Regions from separate parts of the Herminiimonas aquatilis genome, predicted to be linked through region 2. Evidence: riboswitches for the same ligand, from Rfam matches in the RefSeq annotation. Region 2 holds a riboswitch; each other region holds the start of a gene.
What was found. Region 2 has a riboswitch for thiamine pyrophosphate ahead of ACFQO0_RS15500 (purine-cytosine permease family protein). Riboswitches for the same ligand answer to the same signal wherever they lie in the genome.
Positions count from the first base shown of each region.

Region 1: another riboswitch for thiamine pyrophosphate. It lies ahead of thiC (phosphomethylpyrimidine synthase ThiC); the one in region 2 lies ahead of ACFQO0_RS15500 (purine-cytosine permease family protein).
Region 3: another riboswitch for thiamine pyrophosphate. It lies ahead of ACFQO0_RS06215 (TonB-dependent siderophore receptor); the one in region 2 lies ahead of ACFQO0_RS15500 (purine-cytosine permease family protein).

Region 1 is NZ_JBHTCC010000001.1:1,012,059-1,016,979, reverse strand. It holds gene ACFQO0_RS04625 (glycerate kinase type-2 family protein) at 1-896, shown strand, start outside; gene pyk (pyruvate kinase) at 973-2,388, shown strand; TPP riboswitch at 2,584-2,691, shown strand; gene thiC (phosphomethylpyrimidine synthase ThiC) at 2,806-4,719, shown strand; gene thiS (sulfur carrier protein ThiS) at 4,728-4,921, shown strand, end outside.
Region 2 is NZ_JBHTCC010000004.1:179,588-184,508, forward strand. It holds gene ACFQO0_RS15490 (phosphate/phosphite/phosphonate ABC transporter substrate-binding protein) at 1-808, shown strand, start outside; gene ACFQO0_RS15495 (phosphate/phosphite/phosphonate ABC transporter substrate-binding protein) at 949-1,758, shown strand; TPP riboswitch at 2,092-2,194, shown strand; gene ACFQO0_RS15500 (purine-cytosine permease family protein) at 2,247-3,536, shown strand; gene ACFQO0_RS15505 (efflux transporter outer membrane subunit) at 3,585-4,921, opposite strand, start outside.
Region 3 is NZ_JBHTCC010000001.1:1,347,259-1,352,179, forward strand. It holds gene pnuC (nicotinamide riboside transporter PnuC) at 1-145, shown strand, start outside; gene ACFQO0_RS06210 (AAA family ATPase) at 142-672, shown strand; gene ACFQO0_RS06215 (TonB-dependent siderophore receptor) at 730-2,916, opposite strand; TPP riboswitch at 2,987-3,087, opposite strand; gene ACFQO0_RS06220 (hypothetical protein) at 3,098-3,247, shown strand; gene ACFQO0_RS06225 (hypothetical protein) at 3,343-3,720, opposite strand; gene ACFQO0_RS06230 (GreA/GreB family elongation factor) at 3,851-4,432, opposite strand; gene arfB (alternative ribosome rescue aminoacyl-tRNA hydrolase ArfB) at 4,552-4,921, opposite strand, start outside.

The sequences.
Region 1 (4,921 bases), on a different contig from region 2:
CTCTGCTGAGCTTGCCAGGTGAAGGCATATCACTGGAACAAAAACAGGCCTTGAACAAGGCATTGCTGAAAAGCGGCGCAACGATTTCTGAAATGAACTGCGTGCGCAAACACCTTTCAGCTATCAAAGGTGGCCGCCTCGGTCTGGCCTGCGCACCGGCACGTGTCGTGACGCTGCTGATCTCCGACGTGCCTGGCGATGATCCTGGCGTCATTGCCAGCGGTCCAACGCTGCCTGATCCGACTACCTGCGCAGAATCGCTCGCCATCCTGAAAAAATACAAGATCGAGATTCCAGACAATATCTTGCAGCACCTCGAGTCCGGCGCCGGCGAAACACCGAAGCCAGGCGATGCGCGCTTCGCACGTAACGAACACCACGTGATTGCGACTGCGCAACACGCGCTGGAAGCGGCAGCAGAAAAAGCACGAGCAGCTGGCATCACGCCTTACATTTTGTCCAACGATCTGGAAGGCGAATCGCGCGATGTCGGTTCCGTCCATGCCGCGTTGGCGAAACAGGTTGCGAAGTACGGCCAGCCATTCGCCAAACCTTGCGTTATCTTGTCCGGTGGCGAAACCACAGTGACAGTGCGCGGCAAAGGTCGTGGCGGTCGTAACGCAGAATTCCTGTTGAGTCTGGCGGTTTCGTTGAACGGCGCACCGGATATTTATGCATTGGCATGCGACACCGACGGTATCGATGGTTCGGAAGATAACGCCGGCGCGAGCTATCAGCCGGATTCGATCGCACGCGCTGCAGCTGCAGGACATAATGCGAAAGCGATGCTCGAAAACAATGACGGTTATGGTTTCTTCAGTGCGGTAGGCGATTTGATTGTCAGTGGTCCGACCCGCACGAACGTGAACGATTTCCGCGCCATCCTGATTTTGTAATTTATTCGCTGCTATGTTGTCCGTGTACGCATAGCGGTATCGATTTTTTAATTTTCATTTAAGAAGAAGACCTGTCATGAGACGTAATCGCAAAGCAAAAATCGTTGCTACCCTTGGCCCAGCAAGTAATGATGTCGAAACTATCAGCGCACTGTTTGAAGCTGGCGTGGATATGTTCCGCTTCAACTTCAGCCATGGTTCGCATGAAGATCACCGCGCACGTCACGAAATCGTTCGTGGCCTGGAAACCAAGTACGGCCGTCCTGTTTCGATTCTCGCTGACTTGCAAGGTCCGAAGATTCGTCTGGGCACGTTCACAGGCGATTCCGCAGTGCTGACGGAAGGCTCGCAATTCGTGCTGGACCGCGACGAAACACCAGGCGACGCATCGCGCGTGTACTTGCCACATCCTGAACTGTTTGCTGCTGTTGCAGCTGGTCAGAACCTGCTGTTCGACGACGGCAAAATTCGTGTCACGATCGAAAGCAACTCTGGTGAACGCATCGTCACTCGTGTGACCACCGGCGGCAAGATTTCTAACCGCAAAGGTGTCAACGTCCCCGACGCAATCTTGCCTATTCCTGCCATGACGCCGAAAGATCTGATTGATCTGGAATTCGCTTTGTCACTGGGCGTGGATTGGGTTGCGCTGTCGTTCGTGCAACAAGTTTCCGACATTGAAGATGCACGCAAGATCATTGGCGATCGCGCTTTGATTCAATCGAAGATCGAGAAGCCAGCCGCAATGCTGGACATCGATGCAATCTGCAAAGCATCTGATTCCGTCATGGTTGCTCGCGGTGATCTTGGTGTTGAACTGCCGATCTCGCAAGTGCCACGTGCCCAAAAAGAAATCATCCGTGTTTCGCGCAAATATGGCCGCCCAACCATCGTTGCTACGCACATGCTGGAATCGATGACTGAGTCGCCAATGCCAACACGTGCAGAAGCTTCGGACGTCGCTACCGCGATCTACGAAGGCGCTGATGCTGTTATGTTGTCGGCTGAATCCGCTAGCGGTAAAAATCCTGTTCGTGCAGTGCAAATGATGGACGCCATCATCAAGGAAGTGGAATCCGATCCGGTTTACCGCAACCTGCTGGATGCACAACAAGTTGCACCACGTGCAACGCCAGAAGATGCGATCTGCATCGCCCTGCTCGACACAACGACAGCGCTCAAGGCTGCATGCACCGTGACTTACACCAAGTCCGGCAGCACCAGCATGAGTGCGGCACGTGTTCGTCCGAATACCTCGATTCTCAGCATCGCGTCAGAACTCAAAACGGCGCGTCGTTTGGCATGGGTTTGGGGCATTCATTCGATCGTCGGCAAGGACGTGCATTCAGTAGATGAAATGGTCAGCGAAGCATTGACCTCAGCTGTGCGCGAAGGCTTTGCCAAAAAAGGCGAATACATTGCAATCTCGGCTGGTTTGCCATTCGGCGAATCAGGTACTACCAATCTGTTGCACATCGCAACAGTTAAGTAATCGCAGTAAGAACTTAGTTGTACACAGTTTCTGAACGACGGCGTATTTGCCGTTTTTCAGAACTGACATGTATGGTTTGTTGAGTTGCACATCAGTAAGCCATACATGTCAGATGTAAAAATTTGACCCGGGTCAATTGACTATGCAGTTTTATTGCATAGACTCGCGTTGTAGTTTGATTCACCTGTTACAGAAGTAAAAAGCTAGGGGTCCTAGGCAAATGCGTTCCGCATTTGCCGGGTGAGAAAAACCCTTGAACCTGATCTGGATAATGCCAGCGAAGGGAAGCTACCGAGAACGTGTATTGCATCCGGCATTCGAATTGTGTTTTCGTCGATACCAAGCTGAATACAATACAGGTTCTCGAAACCTCCTTAGCTGGCTCCAAGCCAATTTGTAGTTAGCCAAGGAGCCAAAATGAATGCCAACCCGAAATTCCTGTCCGCTACCGCCACGGTAGATGAAGCAGCGATTCAACCATTACCAAATTCCAGCAAAGTTTATATCCAGGGTTCGCGTCCTGATATACGCGTGCCTATGCGCAAGATCACGCAATCCGATACGGCCGCATCGTTCGGCTTTGAAAAAAATCCGGCGATCTATGTCTACGATACGTCCGGTCCTTACACCGATCCTGAAGCCAAGATCGATATCCGTTCCGGCCTAGATACACCGCGCATGCCGTGGATACTCGAGCGCAAGGACACGGAAGAGCTCGCCGGCCCAACATCCGAATACGGTATCGAGCGCTTGAACGATCCGCAATTGGCAGAACTGCGCTTCAACCTGCATCGCAAACCGCGCCGCGCACTCGCTGGCAAGAATGTCAGTCAGATGCATTACGCACGTCAGGGCATTATCACGCCTGAAATGGAATTCGTTGCGATTCGCGAAAACATGAATCGCCGCGCATATCTGGAAGAGTTGAAACAATCCGGGCCGAAAGGCGAAAAACTCGCCGAGCTGATGGGCCGTCAACATCCGGGTCAATCGTTTGGTGCCTCGATTCCGCAAGAGATCACCGCCGAATTCGTGCGCAGTGAAATCGCGCGCGGCCGCGCCATTATTCCGGCCAATATCAACCATCCAGAAATCGAGCCGATGATCATCGGCCGTAATTTTCTGGTCAAGATCAACGCCAACATCGGCAATTCGGCTGTGACATCGTCGATAGGCGAAGAAGTCGAGAAAATGACCTGGGCAATACGCTGGGGTGGCGATAACGTGATGGATTTGTCGACCGGCAAACACATACATGAAACGCGTGAATGGATCATCCGCAATTCACCTGTGCCCATCGGCACCGTGCCGATCTATCAGGCGCTGGAAAAGGTCAACGGCAAGGCTGAAGACTTGACCTGGGAAATCTTCCGCGACACCTTGATCGAGCAGGCGGAGCAGGGCGTCGACTACTTCACGATCCACGCCGGGGTATTGTTGCGCTACGTGCCGATGACGGCAAAACGTCTGACCGGCATCGTTTCGCGCGGTGGTTCGATCATGGCGAAATGGTGTCTCGCGCATCACAAGGAATCCTTTCTGCATGAACACTTCGAAGACATCTGCGAAATCATGAAAGCCTACGACGTGTCGTTCTCGCTGGGTGACGGTTTGCGTCCGGGTTCGATTTACGATGCCAACGATGAAGCGCAACTCGGTGAACTGAAAACGCTGGGTGAACTGACACAGATCGCATGGAAGCATGACGTGCAAGTGATGATCGAAGGTCCGGGTCACGTGCCTATGCATTTGATCAAGGAAAATATGGATCTGCAATTGGAGCAGTGCCACGAAGCGCCGTTCTATACACTGGGACCATTGACGACCGACATTGCACCTGGCTATGACCACATTACATCCGGCATCGGTGCTGCGCAAATTGGTTGGTACGGTACCGCGATGCTGTGTTACGTCACACCGAAAGAACATCTCGGCTTGCCGAATAAGGTTGACGTCAAGGACGGCATTATCACGTACAAGATTGCTGCGCATGCAGCCGACTTGGCCAAAGGTCATATCGGTGCGCAGATACGTGACAACGCATTGTCGAAAGCGCGTTTTGAATTCCGTTGGGATGATCAGTTCAACATCGGTCTCGATCCGGACAAGGCGCGCGAATTCCACGATGAAACCTTACCCAAGGATTCCGCCAAGGTCGCGCATTTCTGCTCTATGTGTGGCCCGCATTTCTGCTCGATGAAAATCACGCAGGAAGTGCGCGACTACGCAGCCAAGCAAGGCATAACGGAAATCCAGGCCCTGAAAGCAGGGATGGAAGTGAAAGCGATCGAGTTTGTCAAAAGCGGTTCCGAAATTTATCAAAAGCAGTAACGAGCTATATGGAAATAACGATAGAACTCAATGGCGCTAGCCATCGACTCACCGCACATCAAAACGTGGAAGAGTTGATTGCCGACTTGTCGCTATCCGGCAAGGCAGTCGCGGTTGCAATCAATCGCCAAATCGTACCGCGCAGCCAGTGGTCGCAACGACAATTGCAGTCATCCGACCACGTTGATGTGGTGCGCGCAAT
Region 2 (4,921 bases):
ATTTACATCTTTGTTGGCAATGATATTGCTGGCGGCCGGCATTAATTCCGCTGCGGCACAAGATCTTGTCCTTGCAGTTAACGAAGGTGTAACTTATCAGGACGGCGGCCCCGCTAGTGAGCGCTACAAACCCTTGCTGCAATTGCTGTCGAAAGAACTCAAGCAGAACATCAAATTGCAATCCGTAGACAAATATTCAGTCTTTGAAAAAGGCCTGGCCGAAGGCAAGTTCGATCTTGCATTCATACACCCGGCCCATGTCGGTTTGCTGGCCGTCAAAAAGAATGGTTACGAAGGTCTGGTAACCGCCAAAGGATTTACCGATTACCGTGCACGTGTATTGGTGGCAAGCACCTCACCTTTTAAGTCGATGCAGGATCTGCGCGGCAAAAAAATCGGAGTGCCATCAGTCGAGTCGATTACCACAGTCATGTTTACTGCTAACCTGCGTGAACTGAACTTCCCCCAACCGGAAAAATTATTCACCGCCACCCGCTATCAGGATGCGGTGCCATTCATGATCGAAAACGGTTTTGTTGAAGCGGGAGTCACCGGTTCTGCCGGCGTAGCAAAGGCATGGGTTGCCAAAGGCGGTCGCATCCTTGCAGAAACCAAGCCTATGCCAATCAAGCAATTCCTTGCATCGAAGAAGCTCAGCGAATCCGATAGAGAAAAACTCAAAAGCCTGTTGCTCAACCTGTCAGAAAATGAAGCCGGCAGAAATGCATTATCCAAAATCGGCATGACCGGCTTCGTGCCGTGGAATGCACAAGTAATGGATGAAGCAGCGGCCAGACTCGGCCTGTAAGAATCGGCAAGCGCTCTCATGCGCTTACCCTCCCTAACGCATTGCTTCTGCAATGCGTTTTTTTCACCCCAAAATTCCAACTTACGCCGAGCCCGGTTTTCGGCATGCTTATATTTGAAATTTTCCATCCAGAACAGCTTATGAAACTGACCTCTCTTTTAGCAACGACCCTGCTGGTCGCCAGCATCACTTCTGCTTACGCGCAAGATCTTGTCCTTGCTGTCAACGAAGGTGTCACATATCAGGACGGTGGCCCTGCAAGCGAACGTTACAAGCCCCTGTTGCAATTGCTTGCGAAAGAACTCAAGCAAAACGTGAAACTGCAAAGCGTAGATAGCACGAACTTTGCGAAAGGCCTGGCGGAAAGCAAATTTGACATCGCCTTCATACACGCGGCACATATCGGTCTGCAGGCAGTCAAGAAGAATGACTATGAAGGTCTGGCCAGCGCCAAGGGCTTTACCGATTATCGTGCCCGCATACTCGTATCCAATGCATCACCGCTGAAAACCATGCAGGATCTGCGCGGCAAAAAAATCGGTGTGCCATCGCTGGATTCAATTACCACGGTGATGTTTACTGCCAATCTGCGCGAACTGAATTTCCAGCAACCTGAAAAATTCTTTACCGCCACTCGCTATCAGGATGCAGTGCCGTTCATGATCGAAAACGGTTTTGTTGAGGCTGGTGTCACTGGGTCTGCAGCAGTCGCAAAAGCATGGGTCGCCAAAGGTGGGCGCGTCCTGGCTGAAACTAAACCGATTCCAGTAAAACAATTCCTCGCATCGAAGAAGCTCAGCGAATCCGATAGAGAAAAACTCAAAAACCTGTTGCTCAACTTGTCTGAAAATGAAGCTGGTAAAAATGCATTGTCCAAAATAGGCATGACCGGCTTTGTTCCCTGGAATACGCAAGTGATGGATGAAGCGACTAAGCGTCTGGGCCTGTAATCAAGAACTTGACTGTGGTATCACCTGCCCACGCCTCGCTTTCAGCGGGGCGTTTTTCTTCCTGTCCTTATTTAAAGCGGCTTCATGAGCCAGCAATTCCGACAGCAACATTAACACGTGACTTTTAAAGACGGTAGCCTTATACTGTTTTTTTATACAGTACTTCGTATTTCCGTCGGGCTGCTCCCCCTCCCTGCTTCATTGTGCAGCCCGACTCTTTCCTTCCTTTCCAAGAATCCTTTCATCTGATCCATGACGTGGCAGATAGCAGTTATAGCCACGTATGGCTTGCCTATAATTAATTTTTAGATCAAAGTAGCGCCCAGTTTTGAAATACCTGGCTCGGGGTCCTGCGCGGAAAAACATGCGCGGGTGAGAGATACCCGTTGAACCTGATTGAGGTAATCCTCGCGCAGGAAAGCATGCGATCAATCGCCGTCCTCCACGGCGCAGAACCGGCTGACCTGCCATCCTTTTGAAAGAAGATGATGGCATTAACAAACAATCCCGTTGCAGCAAGCAATACCGCCTTCATAGCGATTCCGGCTGCAGAACGGGTATTCTCGTTCCGCGATCACGCTGCGCTTTGGTTCAGCCTGGGCGTTGGCTTGCTTGTCATGCAGATCGGCGCCTTCCTTGGCACTGCGCTCGGTACACAAACTGCATTGTTTGCGATCATTGCAGGTTCGCTATTGGGTGCTGCGCTGCTCGGCTGGGTCGCGTACATCGGATTCCAGCGCGGCTTGTCCAGCCCGATCTTGATGTGCCAGACTCTTGGCACCTCTTTCGCAAAATTGCCTGTCATCCTGAATATCATTCAATTGATAGGCTGGTCTGCATTTGAACTGGTCGTCATGCGCGACGGTACGACAGCACTGATTAAAGGTACTACCGGCATCGATGCCGCGTGGATTCCCTATATCACGGCAATTTTCTGGGGCTTGTTACTGGTAGCACTCGCTACCGGCTCCATGATCGGCCTAGTCCGGCGCTTTGTAGGTCGCTACGGCCTGCCACTGGTTATCCTGTCGCTGATCTGGCTCACCTACCAATTCTTCCTGAAAGCACAGGCACAAGGTCTGGATGCGATCTGGAACAGGGCTGGCGATGGTTCCATGAGCACACTCGCGGGCATAGATCTGGTGATGGCGATGCCGGTTTCGTGGTTGCCGCTGGTCGCCGATTTTGCCCGTTACGGCAAGGCAGGAGCAAGCACCTTCCGCGGCACGTGGCTGGGTTTTGCCATAGCGAATATATGGTGCCATGCGCTCGGTGTATTGATCGTCAGCACATCCAACCCGGGCGCAGACCTGATGACGACTTTATTATTGGCGCAAGGCGGTTTGATTGCGTTGGGGTTGATACTGATTGATGAAATGGATAACGCCTACGGCGATGTGTATTCCGGTTCGGTTTCGCTCAACTTTCTGAATGGAAAATTCACAATACGCTTTTGGGGAATTGCACTTGCGTTGGTCGCTACCGGCTGTGCACTGATACTGCCGATGCACGGACTGGAACCGTTTTTGCTGACACTCAGTTCGGTATTCGTCCCCTTGTTCGGCGTGGTCATTTCGCAATTGGCGAAACAGGGACGCGCAACCGATAAAGCCGTGAATATCGTGCCGGTTGCGATCTGGTTAATCGGCATCACAGCCTTCCACATCTGCCCTATGCTGTGGCCGCAAGTCGGTTCTGCGCTTCCTAGTCTGGCCATCACGCTGCTGCTGGGAACCATGTATCGGATTACACGCGCACCTGCTGTGCAATCCGCGTAACGAACCTCGGGCGAACGGTTGATGGCATGCTGCATCAACCGCAGTCAACTATCGCGCTTCGACCTGGGACTTGTTCCAACCGCCGCCGAGCGCCTTGAAGACATCGGTGGTGCCGGTCAGGCGCAGCAACTTCAGTTGCGTTAATCTATCCTCAGCCGTGAACAAGGTCCGCTGTGCATCGAGCAAGCTGTTCAAGTCATCCGCACCTTCGCGATAGCGCAACTCGGACAAGCTCAATGCACGCAAGGCTTCTTTCCTGATCTCGATCTGCGATTGTTCCTGATCGCGATTGCGCGTCGCATTGCCGAGCGCATCGTCCACTTCTTTCAAAGCAGTATAGACAGTGCGGCGATAGCTTTCCGCCAATTGACGGCGCGTGGATTCATTGGTTTCGACTTGCAGGCGCAGACGATTGCCATCGAACAGCGTTTGCACTATCGATGCGGCGATGCCTATGCTGTAAGTCGGATCACCCAGCGCCAGCAAGGCCGCACTTGAATTGCCGGCAGCGCCTGTCAGCGAAATCGTCGGCAACAAGGCTGCGCGTGCGGCAGCGACATTGGCGGAACCAGCCAGCAGTTGCGCTTCCACGCTCGCAACATCGGGACGGCGTGTGATCAGCGTCGATGGCAGGCCGGCGCTGACTTCAGGAATGGCCAACGTATCCAGACTGCGGGCTGCCACTTGCAAAGCCTGCGGCTGACGACCCAGCAGAATTGCCAGGGCGCTGACGGTTTGTCGCTCCTGCACCTGTAGCGGCAAGATGGTGGCGCGTTGTGCCAATACCGTGCTGCGTTGACGGCTGACATCCAGTGCAGAAGCCGCACCGAAACGATAACGCGCCTCAACGATGGCAAACAACTTTTCTGCAATCGCCAGATTTTCCTGCGCTACCTGCAACTGCATGCGCAAGGCAAGGGTCTGGAAGTAGGCATTTGCCACACCGGTGGTCAGTGTCAAACGCACGGTTTCCAGGTCATAGCGAGTCGCGTTTAGCGATGCATTCGCGCTGCGTGTCACCGCTGCCACGCGCCCCCATACATCCACTTCGTAATTGATGCTGAGCGCAACCCCGGTCGCTTCACTTCTGCTCCAGCCGCTGCCATTCGGCCCCGGCTTGACCTGGCCGGTATCGGTGCTGGCGCTCACAGTCAACAAGGGGAATAACGATGCTCCGGCACTGCGTGCAGCGATTTCCGCTTGCGTTACGCGCTCTGCTGCAATGATCAGGTCCGGACTGCCGGCCAGCGATTGATCGATCAATCCAGACAATTCCGCAGAGCCAAACCCGCGCCACCAGTCGCGTTGCAACTCCACACCGGCAGGTGCCGCCTCGGCCCATGTGGCGGGAATTTCCACATCAGGCTTGCTGGCATCGATGTTGT
Region 3 (4,921 bases), on a different contig from region 2:
AGGCATCGATCTGCTCTACATCGGTTTGTACCTGCACAAAAACCTGTACCTGACGGCCATGCTCTACGGCCTGTTCGCCATCCTTGCATTCATCGGTCTGCAGACATGGAAAAAATCGCTGACAGCAACAGAAGCAAAAACATGAGTGCAGCCATACAGCGCATCGTCATCCTCGGCGCGGAATCCACCGGAAAATCCACGCTGGCAGCCGCCCTAGCCACTCATTACAACACGATATGGATACCTGAATATCTGCGTGAATTTGTAGAGTCGCGACAACGTACACCATACGCTGACGAACAATTTTTCATCGCAACGACGCAACGCGAACGGGAACACAAAAGCGAAGCCAGCGCCCAACGCTATTTGTTTTGCGACACATCACCGCTCATGACTGCTATCTACAGCGAACATTATTTTGGCGAGGTCGATGCGGCATTGAGCGCACTGGCAGGCCAGCATGATTATGCTGCCACCATCGTGACCACACCCACCACCCCCTGGATGCCGGATGGCTTGCAACGCGAATCCGACACAGTGCGTCAGCAAATCCACGCTCGATTAATGCGCAAACTGGATCAGGGAAACATCGCACATTTGCCGGTAGCCGGCACGACCCAGCAGCGGATTGGGCAGGTAGAAGCCTATCTCGTGCAACGCAACGCTGATTGAAGCTGACAATAAAAAACGCCGCAAGAAGGCGGCGTTTTTGTAGCGAAGCGTCTGGCTTTAAAAATCGAATTGCGTAGACAGGCGGAAGACACGCGGCGCACCCGGGATCAGGTAACCGCCGAAGGCGTTCGACGTATCACCCCAATAGAATTTGTTGAAGACGTTATCAACCCCGAAGCGGATAGTCGTTGCCGTATTGCCGAACTTGGTAGCGTAGCGCGCGCCCAGATTCAGCACATGATAGCCGTCAACTTTTTTGTTCAGCGATGCAATCTGGCTATTCGGTGCAAATATCTTGCTGGTCGAATATATCCATGTTGCGTTCAGTTTTACCGCTGGCATTTGCGGCAAAGCATAGTCCATATAAACCGCTGATTTGAATTTCGGCACATTACCAACGCGCTTGCCTTCTATAGTAGCGTCACCAGTACCTTCCGCCTTGGCCTCCAATGCGACAAAGCTGGCACCCAGCATCAAGTCACGCGTTGCACGGCCTTGTGCAGCAAGTTCAATGCCGCGATTGACTTGCTCGCCGGCCGTTACGTACGAATCAACCGTTGCGGTGGCCAAAGCACTGGACGCCTTCACGTATTCGTTATGACGTTTGATCTGGAACAATGCAGCGGAAACACTCAGGTCAGGAGTGATATCTGCCTTCACGCCGAGCTCAAGCTGTTTCGATTTATATGGATCCAACACTGATTCAGAATTTGTCAGGCCAGATGGAATTTCACCACCGGGCTCCAGTCCTTGCGAAGCTGATGCATAGAACGAAAGGGCTTTGTTCGGGCTATAGACTAATGCGACATTTGGCAAAACATAGTCATCATCATTGGTGCGTATCACGCCGCCACTTGCATTGAATTGGACGCGTTTCAGCTTTGTGTAACGCACACCCGCATGTAATTTGAACTGTTCATTCAATGCCATCACATCTTGAACAAAGAAGGATTGTTCTTCTTCTTTGCGCCGCAGCCCTACCGGATTGGTAGGCTGCAAAACCAAGTCTCTTTGTGGAGTCGTGTAGATGTTGCCCGGCAAATCTCCGACTGTCGGATTGAATAAATAATCGGCAAAATTATCTCTTCTGTTCAATGTCGACAAACCGGTTGCCAATTCATGGTTAACACTTCCCGTCGCAAATTTTCCTTGCAGCATCGCCTGCGTCGTCATGACAGAACGTTTGTCATTATCTCTGCGCAGATCGTACAGTCCAAAGTCACCGTTTGAACAGTAGCCGAAAGTGAGGTTTTCGGCTGGGCACCCCGACGACAAAGCAACCGCATCATCGCGACGCAATTCGAATTTATTTGCCTGTAAAGTAGTACGCCAGTTGTCATTCAACTCGTACTCGAATTTGACACCCAGATTATTGGTGTCATCGGTTACCGGCAAACTCCAGGTTTGATTGTTCAACATGGTCTTACCGCTCACGCCGGTTGGAAGACGCTGATCCAGTCCGAGCAATTGAAAACCCGGTACCGTCAGCTGCGACTTGTGCTGATAATCCATATCGATAGACAGCAACGCACGCGAACTCAGGCGCCAGTCAAAGGCGCCGGAAACAAATTTGCGATCGCCATTCGATCCCTGCACATACGACTTGGTATCTTCTGCCGCCGCATTGATGCGATATCCAAATACGCCATTGTCTGAACGGCCGCCAAGATCAATCGCGCCGTAAATAGAGCCACGCTCGCGCACTTCAAACGTTACTGAACGCAAAGGCGTATTGGTTGGACGCTTGGTGACGTAATTCAGAATGCCGCCAGAAGAGGCGATGCCTGCTTGCAGACCGGCCAAACCTTTGAGGATTTCCAACCGCTCCTTGTTTTCCATCGGAATCGACGAGTGCGCAAGGATCACCATCCCATCCTTACGGTAGTTGCTCCCCATGTCGAGCGTAAAGCCGCGGATTGCAAACCAGTCCGACAAACCAACGGCGTTGTATGAGTTTTGCACGCTGGCATCGTATTTGACCGCATCGGTCGCGGTGCGAATGCTGCGTTCCTGCATCTGTTCGCTGGTGATGACGCTGATGGAAGCCGGCGTTTCGCGCAATGGCGCTTCGGAAAAGCCGCCGATACTGGCATTGCGGGCGATGCCGTCGGCCGGTGCCGATGTCACGACAACCTCAGGCAAGACGTTATCAGATTTGTCGGCAGTCTGCGCAAAGGCGGCGGGCGCACACGCGCAGGCAACGGCCAATGTGATCAGTTTGTGACGGGAAGGAAATGCGGACATAGTTTGCTCACTCAATCGCGTTATGGACAAGCAGGCGAAGGAACGAACAAAGAGTCTCTGGGGGAATACCTTGAGTGGCTTTGCGCTTCCCTACGCTGGCATTATCCAGGTCAGGTTCAAGGGTTTCATCTCACCCGAAGACGTTTGTCTTCAGGACCCCTAGCGTGGAGCGGATACTAACATGGAAAAAGTAGCGCCCGAAACAGCATTTTTACCGAAAGTTGCAGTAAATATCGCCGATCTTAACCAAGGTCAATTTAAGCATGGCAACCGCCCGCGCTGTGTTGGAATTATCCAACGCAGCGCGAGCGTACTATTCAACAGTAAATAGAAGGGCGCGCATGTGAGAAATTACTTTCATTCACAACATTAACGCGCAGGGAGAGCCCATGTTGCGCGTGTGCTTGTTAATGCTGCCGACCGAACTCATTTGCCGGATTTTTTCGCGGCTTTTTCATTTTCGCTGACTTCATTGCTGTTTTGATGATCGTCATGTGCATCAACTGAATCCGGCGAGCGCTCGATACGCGTAATGCCCGAGGACACCGAAACCGGATCACTGGCCGGAAAGGTCATCTCGATGCCGACGTCCAGCAGCTCTTCCTTGGCAATTTGTTGTACAGATTTGTGTCCCGATTTTTCAGTGGCCAAAGGGACTTCTGCTACCGGGTCGCTGGCCGGGAAGGTTTCATCCAGGGCTTCGTCCAACAACTTTTCTTCATGCCAGTCAGAGCCGCGCTTTTTTGTATTGTCGGATGCGTCGATAGGCTCTCTGGATTTATTACCGGATTTGTTATCTGCCATGTGGAACTCCTTGTTTGTATCGCTGCAATAGCTTGCGCGAAGTGCTTGCCTGCTTGAATATTTACAACGTGATGAATTACACGTGACGTTTCTCAACGCTGTCATATAAAGTCGCCTTATACAGCCGACTTTATTCAAGCCCGTTATTAGTAGGACCTGCGGCATCTGCATCCAGTTCAACCTGGGATGGATAAAGCACCGTCGATATGTGTAATTTTTCATCACCGGCTGGACTTTTCAAAACCACGCTATCACCCTCAAATGCATTCAGCAGCGCTTGCGCAACCGGGGATAACCAACTGATCTTGCCTTGATCAGGATCCAGCTCATCGAGACCGACAATTGTCACCGTCTGGGATTCCTTGCGTTCATTCTCATAGGTCACCCGTGCGCCGAAAAATATTTGCGTTTCACCGGCATGCACGGCGGGATTGACTATCTCTGCCGTGTCCAGCCGCGTTTGCAGGTAGTGAATACGTTGTTCGAGTTCACGGATATTTTGTTCGGCCGAACCTTCTATCAAATCGAGATCCGGGCTGCGCTCATCAGCCAATGCCAATGTCGCACTGTGCAGAGAGTCCAGCAAATGTCGCAACTCGGTTTGCATGTGCTGATATCCGGTGTGCGTAATGTAATTGCGTACGCCGGTCGGCATTTCCGGCAAAGGTGACAAGAGATCGTCGTCGCCTTCCTTCACAAAGGCTTTGTTCATGATGGCTCCCGTATTTGCAACGTTGATGGCATAGTTTTCATTTTGCCAGCATCGTCTAGACGTGGCAAAAGGTCAGTGCGCTATGTCACTTACAGGCTTGTTGCGAAGAAAGAATATGACTACAGAGAAACTTTGCCGCGCATGGCCTTGGTCTGACCGCGTGCATTTTTTCCATCCAGGCGTTTGCGTTGCGAACCGTAAGTAGGTTTGGTGGCGCGTCGCGCCTTGGGCAGAACGGTCACGCTGGCAATGATTTCCTGCAGCCGTCGTAATGCCTCTTCGCGGCTTTGTTCCTGGCTGCGGCCTTGCTGCGCCTTGATAACAATCACGCCTTCTTTGGTGATGCGCTGATCGTTGAGCAAGAGCAAGCGCTCTTTCAGATAATCGGGCAATGACGACGCACCTATATCAAAGCGCAAATGAATCGCCGTCGCAACCTTATTCACATTTTGCCCGCCCGGGCCTTGCGCGCGAATGGCGGTCAGATCG